DNA from 2 places in the Nocardioides dongkuii genome. Region 1 is predicted to be linked to the other one. Evidence: predicted binding sites of a transcription regulator. Region 1 holds the regulator's gene; the other holds the start of a gene.
What was found. The regulator LexA, encoded in region 1, represses DNA repair genes until DNA is damaged. The targets are predictions, from matches to a motif close to TCGAACANNTGTTCGA.
Positions count from the first base shown of each region.

Region 1 (7,707 bases):
TCGGCTTCGCGCTGCTCGTGCTGCGGTGGGGACCGGGTGAGGACGCGCTGTCCTGGGTCTCCGACCGCGTCCAGTCGCTGATCGAGTACGCCGAGGAGGGCACCGAGTTCGTCTTCGGGCCGCTGGCCGCGGTCGGCGAGGAGGGCGAGGCGATCTTCGCGCTCCAGGTGCTGCCGGTGATCATCTTCCTCGGCGCGCTGATCGGGCTGCTGTTCTACCTGCGGGTCGTGCAGTGGACGACGTACGTGCTCGGCGGGGCGCTGGCCCGGCTGCTCGGCGTCAGCCGGGTCGAGTCGATGTTCGCCAGCGTGGTGGTCTTCCTCGGCATGAGCGAGGCGCCGCTGATGGTGGCGCCCTACCTCCGCTCGCTGCGCCGCGGGCAGGTCTTCACGCTGATGTCGTGCGGGTTCGCGGCGGCGGCCGGATCCACGCTGGTCGGCTACTCGCTGCTGGGCGCGCCGCTGGAGTACCTGCTCGCCGCCACCGTCATGAACGCGCCCGCCGCGCTGCTGATGGCCAAGATCATGTGGCCCGACAGCACGCCCGAGGACGACGACCCGACGCTCGAGCGGCCCGAGGCGGGCGCCGAGCTCGACGTACGCCGGGTGCGGGACGAGGAGTCCACCAACGTCATCGACGCGCTCGGCCGCGGCGCGCTGGCCGGCGGGCGGATCGCGGTGACCGTCGGCGGGCTGCTGATCGCCTTCATCGCGCTGATCTCCCTCGCCAACGGCATCCTCGGCGCGGTCGGCGGCTGGTTCGGGGCCGACGACCTCACCTTCGAGAAGATCCTCGGCTGGGCGCTGGCGCCGCTGACGTGGCTGCTCGGCGTGCCGTGGTCGGAGGCGGTGGACGCGGGGTCGTGGATCGGGGAGAAGACGGTGCTCAACGAGTTCGTGGCGTACGCCTCGTTCGGCCCCGAGGTCGACACCCTCTCCCCCGTGACCGTCGCGGTGGTGACCTTCGCGCTGGCCGGGTTCGCGAACTTCTCCTCCATCGCCATCCAGATCGGCACGCTCGGCTCGCTGGTCCCCGAGCGGCGCGCGATGGTCGCACAGCTCGGGCTGCGGGCGCTGCTCGCCGGCAGCCTGGCCAACCTCGCGAACGCCGCGATCGCGGGCCTGGTGGTGGGCTTCTAGGTCTACTCGGCGGGCGAGATGCCGCTCAGCGCGGCGAGGTCGCGCCACCAGGACAGCCGGTTGGGGCGGCCGTCGTAGTCCTTGCGCTGGTTGGCGCCGCTGGTGCCCGGCAGCACGAAGACCTGGGCCGGCCCGACGTACCAGTCCTGGACGCCGAGGCTCGGGCGGCCGCGGTGGCCCAGGGCGCGGTAGGCCCACTGCGCGGTGCCCTTGCCGGTGAACGCGAGCCACTCCGGCTGCCAGCGCTCGACGTCGGCGACCAGCGCGTCGATCTCGACCCAGGCCGGGTCCCAGTGGCCGACGAGGTCGGTGAGCCCGTGGCCGAGCTCGGCGACCAGCCGGTCCTCGTCGGGGCGCAGCCGGCGCGGGGAGAAGCCGCTGAGGTGGAAGGACTCCCAGAAGCTGTTGCCCGGGGAGGCGTAGTAGTGGTCGCGGGTCTTGATCGACTCGGCGCCGGCCATGCCGCAGAAGACCACGACCGGCTCAGGCGCCACGATGGCGGGCAGCACCTCCACGGCTCAGTGGACCGCCTCGCGCTCGAGCTCCACCCAGACGACGGTGCCGACGGTGTCGCGCTCGGTGCCCCAGCGGCGGGCCAGGGCGGCGACCAGCTGCAGCCCGCGGCCGTGCACGCGCATCGGGTCCGCTCCACGGGGCGCGGGCGCGGCCCGGGTCTGGGACCGGCCGCCGCGGTCGCGGACCACGAGCGTCAGCGCGTCCATGGTGAGGCTGACCCGCAGCTCCGAGGGCGTCCCGGTGTGCATGACGGCGTTGGTGACCAGCTCGGAGACGCACAGCTGTGCGGTCTCGCTCAGCTCGGCGTCGACGTCCCAGGAGGCGAGCTCGCGGCGCAGGAACCGACGCGCCTCGCGGGCCGCCCGCGGGTCACCGGTGACGACGGTCGTCGCGACCCGCGCCCCCTCCGGCGGGGTGATCAGGTCGTGGCGCACCTCGTCGGGCGCCTCGGGCCGCAGCGCGGTGAGCTCCTCGGCGGTACGGCGCGCGATCGCGGCGAGCTGGCCGGCCTGCCCGTCGTCGAAGGCCTGTCGCTCGGCGTAGTAGACGAGCAGCCCGCCGATCGCGCTGGACGGGCCGGGCAGCGGCACCACCGCGACCGCGACCACGCTCTCGTCGCGCTGGCGCTGCGCGAACTCGGCGTACCTGCGCTCGAGGTCGTCGATCGCCACCAGGAGCGCCCGGCCGGTGCGCACGACGTTGGTGAGCGGGACGTCGTCGTAGGCGTCGATGTGGTCCCACGCGAGCTCGCGGGCGTCGAGGTGGTCGGTGGAGGTGAACTTGAGCCGTCGTCCGCCGCCCTCGGCCAACGCGATCGCGGCGCGTCGCGCACTGGTGAGCGCGGCGAGCTCCACCAGGACCCGGCGCGCGACGTTCTCGACGCCGTCCACGCTGCGGGTCGCGCCCGCACCCCCCACGTCCTCCACGGCGTCAGCCTAGTCCTGCGAGTCCTTCGCTGTCGGGTAGGCGCATCGGACACAATGGCGGCCGTGGCCAGCCAGGGGAAGCGTGCGGGATCGCGACGAGCGGCGCCCAAGCCCCGAACGTTCCGTCCGGAGCTCTTGGCGCTCGCCGTCGGAGTGACGTTGGCGGTCGTCGCGTGGGGCTACCTGGTGTACGCCGCGATCGACTTCGGAGCCTCCGCGCGCGGAGGCGAGACGCAGGCGTGGTGGTTCCTCGGGCTCGCGTCGGCCGGTGCGATCGCGTGCCTGTTCATCGGGCTGATGCTGGTCGCGCGACTGCTGCGCGGGCTGGGGATCACCTCTCCCCCGCCGCCGCGGGCGTCGGTCGGGACGACCGGACCCGACGTCCTGGGCGCCCCGGAGGACCTGCCGCGTCCGCCCGGCGGGCGGCGCGCCGCGCGCTGAGCGGGGTGGTCGAGCAGGGAAGGCGCCCCGCGCCTGACCGTTGTCGAGACTGTGAGTCTTTCCTTGCAGCCCTGATCACTGATGGGCTGTGGGTACGACGGCCGCGGGTGTGACCCCTGTCGAGACTGGCCCTGCGAGTCCTTGGGGACTTAGAGGTGCCTTCCTCGGGACTTGTCCGCTCGTGGTCGTCGGCCCCGGCCCAGGTCGGAGGAGCTGGCCTGATCAGGAGCTTGACCGCCTGGCGTTAGCGGCGCCCGACGTGTCTCATCACAGTCCTGCCGATTCTCCGTCCCGGACCGGAACCACGTCCCCGTCCGGCAAGGAGAGAACGCATGACCAGTCTGACTGACTCGATCGACCTGCGGGAGGTAGTCGACGTCGTCATCGGCGTCGACACCCACGTGCACACCCACTCGGCTGCCGTCGTCGATGCCCGTACCGGTGGAGTGCTCGGTGAGATCACCGTCGAGGCCACCTGCGAGGGCTACGCCGAGCTCATCGAGTTCACCGAGCGTCACGCCGCCCTGCGTGCCTGGGCGATCGAGGGAACCGGCAGCCACGGCGCCGGCCTGACCCGAACCCTCAGCGAGCGCAGCGAGGTCGTCATCGAGCTCGACCGGCCCGTGCGGGCCAAGCGCCGCAACGGCGCGAAGTCCGACCCCCTCGACGCGATCCGCGCCGCCCGCGAGGCCCTAGCCCGACCCCGACTCGGCACCCCACGCACCGGTGGCGACCGCCAAGCCCTGGCCGTCCTGGTCACCGCACGACGCTCCGCGATCCAGGCAGCCGGCGATGCGCAACGGCAACTGTTCGCCCTGATCATCGCCGCCCCCGAACAGATCCGGAGCCGCTTTCGAGGCCAGCAACTGAAAACGATGATCCGCACCGCCGCCGCGATGCGCACCCACACCACCTGGGACCTCGAGACCACCACGACCGTGACCACACTGCGGACCCTGGCCCGCCGCAGCCAACACCTGCAGGCCGAGGCCGACGACTACGAGAAGACCATCACCGCCATCGTGAAGTCATGGCGCCCAGACCTCCTCGACCAACCCGGAATCGGACCGATCACCGCCGCGATCGTGCTGTGCGCCTGGTCCCACCCCGGCCGCATCCACTCCGAAGCAGCCTTCGCGATGCTCGCCGGCGCCGCACCCATCCCCGCCAACTCCGGCCAAACCACCAACCGCTACCGCCTCAACCGCTACGGCGACCGACAACTCAACCGCGCCCTGCACACCATCGCCATCACCCGGCAACGCTGCCACCAACCCACCCGCGACTACACCGCCCGCCGCACCACCGAAGGCAAGAACCCCCGCGAGATCCGCCGATGCCTCAAGCGCTACATCGCCCGCGACCTCTACCGACGCCTCGAGAACCCACCATCACCCCTTGACGCAACATAGGAGCGTCCCCCGCAGCCTGCCACCGCCGTACGCCGGCTCACCGGGTTTCGACAACGCTCACCCGCTAGTGCGGCCTCGCTGCTCAACCCCCGGCGGTGGTCGAGCAGGGAAGGCGCCCCGCGCCTGACCGTTGTCGAGACCCCCGCAGCATCCCCACGACCCCCACCACCGCCGTACGTCGGCTCACCGGGTTTCGACAACGCTCACCCGCTAGCGCGGCTTCGCTGCTCAACCACCGGGTGGGCGCGGATTCGCTGCTCAACCACCGGGAAATGCCGCAGGGGCGGGGCCACCGCTGGCCCCGCCCCTGTCTTCCCCGGCCCGTCAGCCGGGGTCGAGGCGGCTGACGAAGTCTGTGTGTGCGGGCTACTCCGTGGGGACGCGGAGCCGCTGGCCGGCGACGAGCATCGCCGAGTCGAGGGCGTTGAGCCGCTCGATGCGCTGCACCATCTCGCGCGTGTCGCCGTCGCCGCTGGCGTCGGCGGCGATGTCCCAGAGGGTCTCGCCGGTGCCGACGGTGACCACGGTGGTGGGCGCGGCGGCGCCGCTCTCGTTGCTGGCGACCGAGCCGGCCGCGACGAACAGGCCGACGGCGAGCAGGACGGCCATCGACAGCACGAACACCGCCAGCCGGCCGCGCCGGGTCAGGCGCAGGGTCGTGGTGGGAACCATCGGGTGGGTCATCGTGCTCATCGGGACCTCCTGGGGAAGTGGCGGTCAGCCTTGGATCGTGCGGTCGGACTGATGTCTAGTGGGAGCCACCGACAGTCCGTCCGGATCGAACATGTGTACGAGACTAGATCAGGTGTTCGAACAGAATCAAGGGTCCGACGAACATTTGTTCGAACGACACGCCGTTCGAACAAGTGTTTGAAACTGGGGCGGCAGGAGGACTACCGTGGGGCCACGAGCAAGCCGGGCCGTCGACGGCCCAGACGAAAGGCGTCCCGCATGGCCACCAAGAAGAACGTCCGCGAGCTGCCCGACGGGCCGCCCGACGCGACCGGCCTCACCCCCCGCCAGCTGGGCGTGCTCGGCCACATCAAGGACAGCATCGAGAAGCGCGGCTACCCGCCGAGCATGCGTGAGATCGGGCAGGCCGTCGGTCTGACCAGCTCCTCGAGCGTGGCCCACCAGCTGAAGGTCCTGGAGGAGAAGGGGTTCCTCAAGCGCGACCCCAACCGGCCGCGCGCGCTCGAGGTGTTCCTGCCCGAGGTGATGGCGGCCCGCCGCACGCTCAGCAGCGCCGAGGAGTCGTCGTACGACGAGACCGGTGTCGGCGACGCCGCCCCGGTCCCGACCAACGTCCCGCTGCTCGGGCGGATCGCGGCCGGTGGCCCGATCCTGGCCGAGGAGCGCTTCGAGGACGTCTTCCCGCTGCCTAAGCAGCTGGTCGGCGAGGGCGAGCTGTTCCTGCTCGAGGTCTCCGGCGACTCGATGATCGACGCGGCGATCTGCAGCGGTGACTACGTCGTGATCCGGCGCGAGCAGACCGCCGAGAACGGCGACATGGTCGCCGCGCTGCTCGACGGCGAGGCGACGGTCAAGACGTTCCGCCGCAAGGACGGCAAGGTCTGGCTGCTCCCCCACAACGACGCCTACGACCCGATCGACGGCACCCACGCGACGATCCTCGGGAAGGTCACCGCGGTCCTGCGACGAGTCTGAGGTTGTCGGCGCTGCGTGCGAGGATCGACGTCTGCTCGTCGCTCGTTCTCGGATGGAGATCCTCGTGCCCGCTCGTCCCCGCACTCGCACGGCCGCCGTCGTCCTCGGCGCCCTGGCGGTCGCCGCCTCGCTGCTGACGGCGCCCGGCCCCGCGGTCGCGGCGCCGGCGGCGACCGACCCGACGCCGGGTCCTGCGGCCGGCACGGAGGGCGGCACGGAGGCCGCCGCGGTCGAGGTGCTCGAGGAGGCGCGCGACGTGCTCTCCGGCGACCCGCAGGGCCGCGACGCCACGATCGTGCTGCACGACCTGGCGCTCGCGGCCGGCGACCTGCCCGAGGACCGCTTCGGCGAGGCCGACCGGATCCTGGCCCGGCCCACCGACGGCCCGCGCGACCCGCTCGGCAACGGCTACGGCCCCAACGCCGACCCCACCTCGACCTGCGGGGTCGTCTGCGTCCACTGGGCCCGGGCCACCGGCGACGCTCCCGACCTCGCCGACGGTGACGGCGACGGGATCCCCGACCACGTCGAGACCGTGCTGGCCACGCTGACCTCGATCCACGACACCTACGTCCGCGCCGGCTATCGCACGCCGGTGGCCGACGGCAACCGCGGCGGCAACGCCAAGACCGACATCTACCTCGCCGACATCGGCTCCGACGGGCTCTACGGCTACTGCGCGCCCGACGACGAGCCGACCCGGCCCGCGGCGCCCGCCTACTGCGTGCTCGACGACGACTACAGCAGGGCCGAGTTCCCGGCGAACACCCCGCTGGAGAACCTCCAGGTGACCGCGGCGCACGAGTACTTCCACGCCGTCCAGTACGCCTACGACATCTTCGAGGACGGCTGGTTCCTGGAGTCGACCGCGGCCTGGGTCGAGGACGAGCTGTACGACGGGGTCAACGACAACCGGCAGTACCTCCGGCAGAGCCCGCTCGCGCAGCCGTCGCGGTCGATCGACGACGGCTCCGGGATCCGCGTCTACGGCAGCTGGATCTTCTTCCGCTACCTCACCGAGCGCTCCCCCGCCGCCCAGGGCGGGCTGCCCACGATCGTCCGGGACATGTGGCGCAAGGCGGCCGGCAACGCCCGCCGCACCGACCCGCACTCGATGCGGGCCGTCGCCGCGGTGCTGGCCGCGCGCAAGATGAAGCTCCCGCGCACCGTCGCGCGCTTCGCTGCCGCCAACCGCCGGCCGGCCACGGCGTACGACGAGGGCGCGTCGTACCCCGTCGCCGCCTTGGCGGGCGTGCTCCGCGTCGGTCGCCGCGACACCCGCCGCACCACCACCCGGATCGACCACCTGAGCAGCTCGACGGTGCGCGTCCAGCGGCGCGGGTCGATGGGCAAGGCCTGGCGCCTGCGAGTCGCCGTCGACCTCGGGCCGAAGGTGGCCTCGCCCGCCGCGGTGGTCACCGTGCGCACCAAGTCCGGTCGGTTCCAGACCCGGCTGGTCCGTCTCGGCCGGTCCGGACGCGGCGGCGTCACGGTGCCGTTCGGGTCCCGCGCGATCCGCTACGCCGAGGTGACGATGGTCAACGCCAGCCGCCGCTTCGACTGCTTCCAGGGCAGCTACTTCTCCTGCCAGGGGGCGCCCCGCGA
Region 1 covers NZ_CP059903.1:909,175-916,881, reverse strand. The annotation lists gene H4O22_RS04370 (NupC/NupG family nucleoside CNT transporter) at 1-1,139, shown strand, start outside; gene H4O22_RS04365 (mismatch-specific DNA-glycosylase) at 1,142-1,654, opposite strand; gene H4O22_RS04360 (ATP-binding protein) at 1,658-2,581, opposite strand; gene H4O22_RS04355 (hypothetical protein) at 2,645-3,022, shown strand; gene H4O22_RS04350 (IS110 family RNA-guided transposase) at 3,355-4,434, shown strand; gene H4O22_RS04345 (LysM peptidoglycan-binding domain-containing protein) at 4,801-5,127, opposite strand; gene lexA (transcriptional repressor LexA) at 5,386-6,102, shown strand; gene H4O22_RS04335 (MXAN_6640 family putative metalloprotease) at 6,155-7,707, shown strand, end outside.

Region 2 (7,707 bases), 880 kb from region 1:
TCTACCGCGGCGTGGTGCTGTGCCGCGAGCTCACCACCGGGGCGCTGTCGTGGTCCTCGGCCGTGTCGGTCGTCTACCTGGTGCTGATGGGCCTGGCCGGGCTGTACGTCGTGCGCCGGCGCCTGGACGCGCTGCTGCTGACCTGAGCGCTCCCGGGTCGCCGGCACCGCTGGCGCGATGTCGGGGGAGGTTGGCAGCCGGCCGCGTGGCCGGCACCGCCGGGCTCGGCCAGGATCGCCTCATGAGCGCGATCGAGCCCGACACCAAGGACTGGACCTGGGTCCTGGAGCGCCCGTGCCCCGCGTGCGGGTACGACGCCGGCACGCTCGACCGGACCACGCTCGGCGCCCGGCTGCGGCGCGACGCCGCGGGCTGGCCGGCGCTGCTCGCCGCGCCCGACGCGGCGGTGCGGCCTGCGCCGGGGGTGTGGTCGGTGCTGGAGTACGGCTGCCACGTCCGCGACGTGCACGGGGTCTTCGGGGAGCGGGTCGCGCTGATGCTGGCGCAGGACGACCCGGTGTTCGGGAGCTGGGACCAGGACGAGGCGGCGCTCGACGGGCGCTACCAGCTCCAGCACCCCGCGACGGTCGCCCGCGAGCTGATGACGGCCGCCGACACCGTGGCCGCGGCGTACGACGCGGTGCCGGGCGACGCCTGGGGGCGGCGGGGGAGGCGCAGCGACGGCAGCGTCTTCACGGTCGAGACCCTCGGCCGCTACCACCTGCACGACGTCGTCCACCACGCCCACGACGTGCGGGCCGCGGCGGCCGCGGTGGACGACGTGCTCGGTCCGCTGCGGGAGCGTTTCGCGGCGATGGTGGGGGCGGGCGGCCGGGTGCTCGAGATCGGCAGCGGGGCCGGCCGGGACGCGGCCGCGCTGGAGGCGCTCGGGCTCGCGGTGCGCCGTACCGACGTCGCGCCGGGCCTCGTCGAGCTGCTGTGCGCCGACGGCCACGACGCCGACGTGCTCGACCCGCTGGTCGACGACCTGGACGACCCGCGGCGCCCCGGCACGCCGTACGACGGGGTGCGGGCGAGCGCCTCGCTGCTGCACGTCGCGCGCGCCGACCTGCCCGTCGTCCTCGCCCGGCTCGCCGCGGCGACCCGGCCCGGGGGAGCGCTGCACCTCTCGGTCAAGCAGGGCGACGGCGAGGGCTGGTCGACCCACGGGTCGGTGCCCGCGCCGCGCCGGTTCACCTCCTGGCGCGCGGACGCCCTGGCGGCCGTGGTCGCCGGCGCGGGCTGGGAGGTCGCTGCGCAGGAGGAGCGCGAGGGGCAGCGCGGCGAGACCTGGCACCAGGTGCTGGCCCGGCGTCGCTGACGCGACCACGGGACGTACCCTCGGCGGCGTGAGGCACACGGAGTTCTGGTCGCGGCTGGACGCGGCGCTCGGGCCGGCGTACTCCCGGACCTGGGCGGAGCGGCTGGTGATGAGCGAGCTGGGCGGGCGGACCGCGCAGGAGGCGCTGGACGCCGGCGTACCTCCCAAGGAGGTGTGGGCCGTGGTCTGGGCGGTCCTCGAGCTCCCGCCGCAGGACCGCTGAGCCCCTCCCGAGGGGGCGCGACACGCCCACGCGTCGGGTCCGCCATCGAACACGTGTTCGGGCTAGGCTGGGTCCACAGGTACGACGCGGGGCGGCTTCATCCACAGCTCTCGGCAGCGCTGAGCAGGCGCTGTCGGTGGGTCGCCCTAACGTCGCCGAGGTACCTGACACCCGACGACAGAGAGAAGGCCCGGCCATGGCTGGAGACCGCGACAAGGCGCTCGACGCAGCGCTGCTCAACATCGAGAAGCAGTTCGGCAAGGGGTCGGTCATGCGGCTCGGTGACGAGACCCGGGCCCCGCTCGAGGTGATCCCCACGGGCTCGATCGCCCTCGACGTCGCCCTCGGCCTGGGCGGCCTGCCGCGCGGCCGAGTGGTCGAGGTCTACGGCCCGGAGTCCTCCGGAAAGACGACCGTCGCCCTGCACGCGGTGGCCAACGCCCAGCGGGCCGGTGGCATCGTCGCGTTCATCGACGCCGAGCACGCGCTCGACCCCGACTACGCGGCGGCCCTCGGCGTCGACACCGACGCCCTGCTGGTCTCCCAGCCCGACTCCGGTGAGCAGGCGCTCGAGATCGCCGACATGCTGGTCCGCTCGGGTGCGCTGGCGCTCATCGTCATCGACTCCGTGGCGGCGCTCGTGCCCCGCGCCGAGATCGAGGGCGAGATGGGCGACAGCCACGTCGGCCTGCAGGCCCGGCTGATGAGCCAGGCGCTGCGCAAGATGACCGGTGCGCTGAACAACTCCCAGACCACCGCGATCTTCATCAACCAGCTGCGCGAGAAGATCGGCGTGATGTTCGGCTCGCCGGAGACCACGACCGGTGGCCGGGCGCTGAAGTTCTACTCCTCGGTCCGCCTCGACGTGCGCCGCATCGAGACGCTCAAGGACGGCACCGACATGGTCGGCAACCGCACCCGCGTCAAGGTCGTCAAGAACAAGGTCGCGCCGCCGTTCAAGCAGGCCGAGTTCGACATCATGTACGGCCAGGGCATCAGCCGCGAGGGCGGGCTCATCGACGTCGGCGTCGAGGCGGGCATCGTCCGCAAGGCCGGCGCCTGGTACACCTACGACGGCGACCAGCTCGGCCAGGGCAAGGAGAACTCCCGCAAGTTCCTCCGCGACAACCCCGACCTCGCCGACGAGCTCGAGAAGAAGATCCTCGAGAAGCTCGGCGTGGGCCCGCAGGTCGACAAGGAGGTCGCGGCGGAGCTGCCGGGCGACCCGATCGGTGTCGACGACTTCTGAGCCGGACCCCGTGCGCGAGGACCGTCCCGCCCCGTCCTGGGCCGGCGACGTCACCGCCGGGGTGGATGCCTGGACGCGACGTGCGTCCGGGCCCGCCCCGGCGGCGCCCGCCCCGGACGCTCCGCCACCGCCCGACCGGGCCGCGCAGGGGCCGGACGCCGACCCCGAGTCGGTGGCCCGCACGATCCTGCTCGACCAGCTCACCGGCCGGGCGCGGAGCCGGCGCGAGCTGAGCGACAAGCTCGCGTCCAAGAACGTCCCGCCGGAGCTGGCGACCCGCCTCCTCGACCGGTTCGAGGAGGTCGGCCTGGTCGACGACGAGGCGTTCGCGCGGGCGTGGGTGGCCGGCCGCGGCTCGGGGCCGGGCAGCTCCAAGCGGCTCGCCCGGCGCGCGCTCGCCCAGGAGCTGCGGCGCAAGGGCGTCGACGACGAGGTCGCCCGCGAGGCCCTCGACGAGATCGACCCGGCCGAGGAGGAGGAGGCGGCCCGCGCCCTGGTCCGCAAGAAGCTGCGCTCCCTGAGCCGCGTCGACGACGTGGTCGCCACCCGCCGGCTGGTCGGCATGCTCGCCCGCAAGGGCTACGGCTCCGGGCTGGCGTTCGCGGTCGTCAGGGACGAGCTGGCACAGGCCGGCCGCGACGGGGTCGAGGAGTACTGAGCGTCGTCGTGGGTCACCATGCAGGGGTGACCGACGAGCGCGAGACGCTGACGTACGAGCAGTTCGGGGTCGCCGTGCGCGACCTGGCCCAGCAGGTGGTGGACTCCGGGTACGAGCCGGACATGGTGCTCTCGATCGCCCGCGGTGGCCTGGGGCTCGGCATGGGGCTCGGCTACGCCCTGGACGTCAAGAACCTCTCGGCGATCAACGTCGAGTTCTACACCGGCGTCGACGAGCGGCTCGAGGTCCCGATCATGCTGCCGCCGACCCCGTCGGCGGTGGACCTCGCCGGGTTGCGGGTCCTGATCGCCGACGACGTCGCCGACTCCGGCCGGACGCTCGAGATCGTCCAGGACTTCTGCGCCGACCACGTGGCCGAGGCACGCTCCGCGGTCATCTACGAGAAGCCCCGGACGGTCGTGCACGCCGACTACGTCTGGCGCCGCACCGACCTCTGGATCGAGTTCCCCTGGTCCGTGCAGCCGCCCCTGGTCGACCGACGCGGCGGGCAGGCCCACTGATGACCGCGACCAGCACGGACACCAGCACGGGCGGCGCCCTGCGGCTTCCCGGGGGGCCGGTCGACCTCGCGGCGCTGGCCACCGACGCGACACCGGGGTTCTCGCACGGCAAGAAGGCCGGCAAGGCGGCGCTCGCCGCGCTCGGCGGCGAGCTCGCCGACCTCCAGGAGCGGCTCTGGGCCGAGGGCCGGACCGGCGCGAAGCGGCGGGTCCTGCTGGTCCTGCAGGGCATGGACACCGCCGGCAAGGGCGGGGTGCTGCGGCACGCCGTGGGCCTCGTCGATCCCCAGGGCGTGCGGATCACCTCCTTCAAGGCGCCGACCGAGGAGGAGGCCGCCCAGGACTTCCTCTGGCGCATCGAGCGCGCCCTCCCCGACGCCGGCTACCTCGGTGTCTTCGACCGGTCCCACTACGAGGACGTGCTGATCGCCCGGGTCCGGTCGCTGGCGCCGCCCGAGGAGATCGAGCGCCGCTACGGCGCGATCGTCGACTTCGAGCGCCGGCTCGTGGAGCAGGGCACGACGGTGGTCAAGTGCATGCTGCACATCTCGCCGGAGAAGCAGAAGGAGCGGCTCCTGGCCCGGCTCGACGACCCCACCAAGCAGTGGAAGTACAACCCCGGCGACGTCGACGAGCGGGCCCGCTGGAGCGACTACCAGACGGCGTACGAGGTGGCGTTGGAGCGCACCCACACCGAGGAGGCGCCCTGGCACGTCGTCCCGAGCGACCGCAAGTGGTACCGCAACCTGGCGATCGGCCGGCTGCTGCTCGAGACGCTTCGCGGGCTCGACCCCCAGTGGCCCGAGGTCGACTACGGCGTGACGCACGAACGGGCCAGGCTCACGGGCGAAAAGCCCGCGGCCTGACCCGTCCGGTCAGCGGTCGGTCGAGGTCGGCGGCTCAGAGCCGGTAGGTCGAGCCCTTGATCGTGGAGCTCGCGAACTTGCGCGAGCCCTTGAACACGATCTTCCAGTGGAACCGGCCGTTCCGGGGCGCCGGCAGCACCATGCTGAAGCGGCCCTTCTTGTTGGACTTGAGCGCCTTGAACTTCTTGTACTTCTTGCCCTGCTTCTTGAGCACGGTGATCTTGGTCTTGTCCTTCGGCTTCACCTTGCCCTTGAAGCCGGCCTTGCGGCCGGTGAGGCCGCCGATCTCGATCTTGCGCTGCACCTTGACGGCGATGGCGGCGGACGAGGCGGCGTAGGTCGCGTCGCCGCTGTAGAGGACGCGGTAGGTGGCGTTGCCCGCGGCCTTGACGGACTCGTACATGTAGGCGGTGCTGGAGGTGGCGACCGTCGTCCAGGAGGACTGGCCGGCGAGCTGGCGCTGGAGGGTGAGCGACCCGTCGAAGACCTGGTTGCCCGCGGGGTCGACCACGTTGATCCCGGCGGACAGGGAGTCACCGAACTCCAGCGGGGAGCTGACGGAGTAGATGAACGGCCGCTCCGCGTAGGCCGACACGATGCGGGTGGCGGTGGCCGCCGAGGCGGGCGAGGCGGAGGTCGCCACGAGGGACGCCATGGGGGCGACCAGGGCGGTGGAGATGACGGCGGCCAGAAGGCGTCGTACGCGCACGGCGATGGTTCCTGTTCTCGAGGGTGGGAGTGGACGGCGTCCCGAGCCGCAGGCGGAGAACTACCCCGCCGGGTATCGGTTAAACGCCGATCCTCATCCGGTTAGGGTCATCGCGTGATCCCGACCGTGCCCGTGACGCGCTACGTCACCCCGCTGCGCGAGGGCGGCAGCCTCCCGGGCATTGTCGAGGCCGCGGACCTGGGCACCTACGTGTGCAAGTTCCGCGGCGCCGGCCAGGGCGTCCGGGTGCTCGTCGCGGAGACGATCGTGGCGGACCTGGCGCGCCGGATCGGGCTGCGCACCCCGCGGCTCGTCGCGCTCGACCTCGGCCCCGAGATCGCCCGCTACGAGGCCGATGAGGAGGTGCAGGACCTGCTGGTGGCGAGCGTCGGGCTCAACCTCGGCGTCGACTTCCTCCCCGGGTCCTTCGGGTACGACGGCGACGTGCCGACCGGCCCCGAGGAAGCCGCGCGGGTGCTGTGGCTCGACGCGTTCTGCGCGAACGTCGACCGCTCCTGGCGCAACCCCAACCTGCTGGTCTGGCACGGCGAGCTGTGGGTGATCGACCACGGGGCGTCGCTGTACTTCCACCACGGCTGGCCCGGCGGCTCGCTGGCCAAGGACGGCGCGGCCGAGCGGTTCGCGGCGCAGCCGTGGGACCTGGGCGACCACGTCCTCGAGCGGTACGCCGGGGGCCTGGCCGCCGCCGACGCCGACGTGCGGGAGCGGCTCTCCGCGGACGACCTCCCCGAGGTGCTGTCCCTGGTCCCGGACGCGTGGCTGGGACCGGTCCCCGGCGCCGAGACGCCGGACGCCGTGCGGGCGGCGTACGTCGACTTCCTCACCGCGCGGCTGGCGACCCGCCAGTGGCTCCCGGGGGCGGCGTGATGAGCACCCTCGCCTACCAGTACGTCGTGCTCCGCTGCGTGCCGCGCGTGGACCGCGAGGAGTTCCTCAACGTCGGCGTGGTGCTCTACTGCCAGGCCACCGACTTCCTCGGTGTCTCCTGGGACGTCGACCGGGACCGCCTCCGCGCGCTGGACCCGGGGCTCGACCTCGACCAGGTCTGCGACGCGCTGCGCTTCGTCGAGGGCGTGTGCGCGGCCGACCCGCGCGGCGGCGCCGCCGCCGGCCACCCGATCGGTCAGCGCTTCGGCTTCCTCAAGGCGCCCAAGAGCACCGTCCTGCAGCCCGGCCCCGTCCACGGCGGCCTCACCGCCGACCCCGCCACCGAGCTCACCCGCCTCCGCGCCCACCTCGTCGGCTGACCGCCCCCCGGTACTGCGCAGAACCCCGCCGAGTCGGCGCACATGTGCGCCGACTCGGCGCTTGTGTCCGCTCTCTCCACAGACCAACCTGTGGGAAACCCGAACACAAGCGCCGACTCGGCGAGGAAAGCGGGTCAGACGGGGACGAGCTCGACTGCGCCGACGGCGTACCGGGCCAGGATGGTGCGGGCGACCTCGGGGTGCGCGCCGAGCGGCTCGGAGACGGCGACGGCGCCGGCCTCCAGGGCGAGCTCGGCGGCGCGGTCCGGGAGGAACCCGGGCGCGAGGAAGAGCGACGCGACCGCGATGTGGCGGCGGCCCTCGGCGCGGAAGGCGCGCACCGCCTCGCCGGTGGCGGGCGGCGAGCTCGAGGCGAACGCCGCGGTCACGGGCAGCTTGTGGCGTGCGCCCCAGACCCGGGCCAACCGGGCGACCGCCTGGTTGGCGAGCGGGTCGCTGGAGCCGGCGGCGGCGAGCACGAGCGCGTCGAGCTCGCGCACCCGGGACTCCCGCAGCGCCTCGCGCAGCCGGACGTCGAGCACCTCGAGGAAGCACGGCTCGAGCCCGAGCACCGCGGTCGCGCGCACCTGCACGCCCGGGTGCTTCGCGGCCGCGGCGGCCACGGCGGAGGGCACGTCGACCTTGGCGTGGTAGGCCTCGGAGAGCAGCAGCGGCACGACCACGATCTCGTCGTGGCCGGCGCGCACCAGCCGGTCGACGACCGTCTGGAACGCCGGCTTCGACAGCTCGAGGAACGCGGGCTCGATCCGCAGGTCCGGGCGCATCGCGCGGACCTCGTCGACGAGCGCGGTGATCGTGCGGGCAGACCGCGGGTCGCGGCTTCCGTGCGCCAGGGCAACCAGGGCGGGAGCAGCCATCAGGACAGCCTCCT
Region 2 covers NZ_CP059903.1:1,789,751-1,797,457, forward strand. The annotation lists gene H4O22_RS08660 (ABC transporter permease) at 1-146, shown strand, start outside; gene H4O22_RS08665 (methyltransferase domain-containing protein) at 242-1,321, shown strand; gene H4O22_RS08670 (DUF3046 domain-containing protein) at 1,350-1,544, shown strand; gene recA (recombinase RecA) at 1,741-2,793, shown strand; gene H4O22_RS08680 (regulatory protein RecX) at 2,804-3,451, shown strand; gene H4O22_RS08685 (phosphoribosyltransferase) at 3,478-3,972, shown strand; gene H4O22_RS08690 (PPK2 family polyphosphate kinase) at 3,972-4,838, shown strand; gene H4O22_RS08695 (hypothetical protein) at 4,873-5,547, opposite strand; gene H4O22_RS08700 (HipA family kinase) at 5,662-6,435, shown strand; gene H4O22_RS08705 (DUF3037 domain-containing protein) at 6,435-6,815, shown strand; gene H4O22_RS08710 (sirohydrochlorin chelatase) at 6,950-7,693, opposite strand.
Region 2: recA (recombinase RecA) is a predicted target of LexA. The motif match lies at 1,590-1,605, and genes of this name have one in related genera.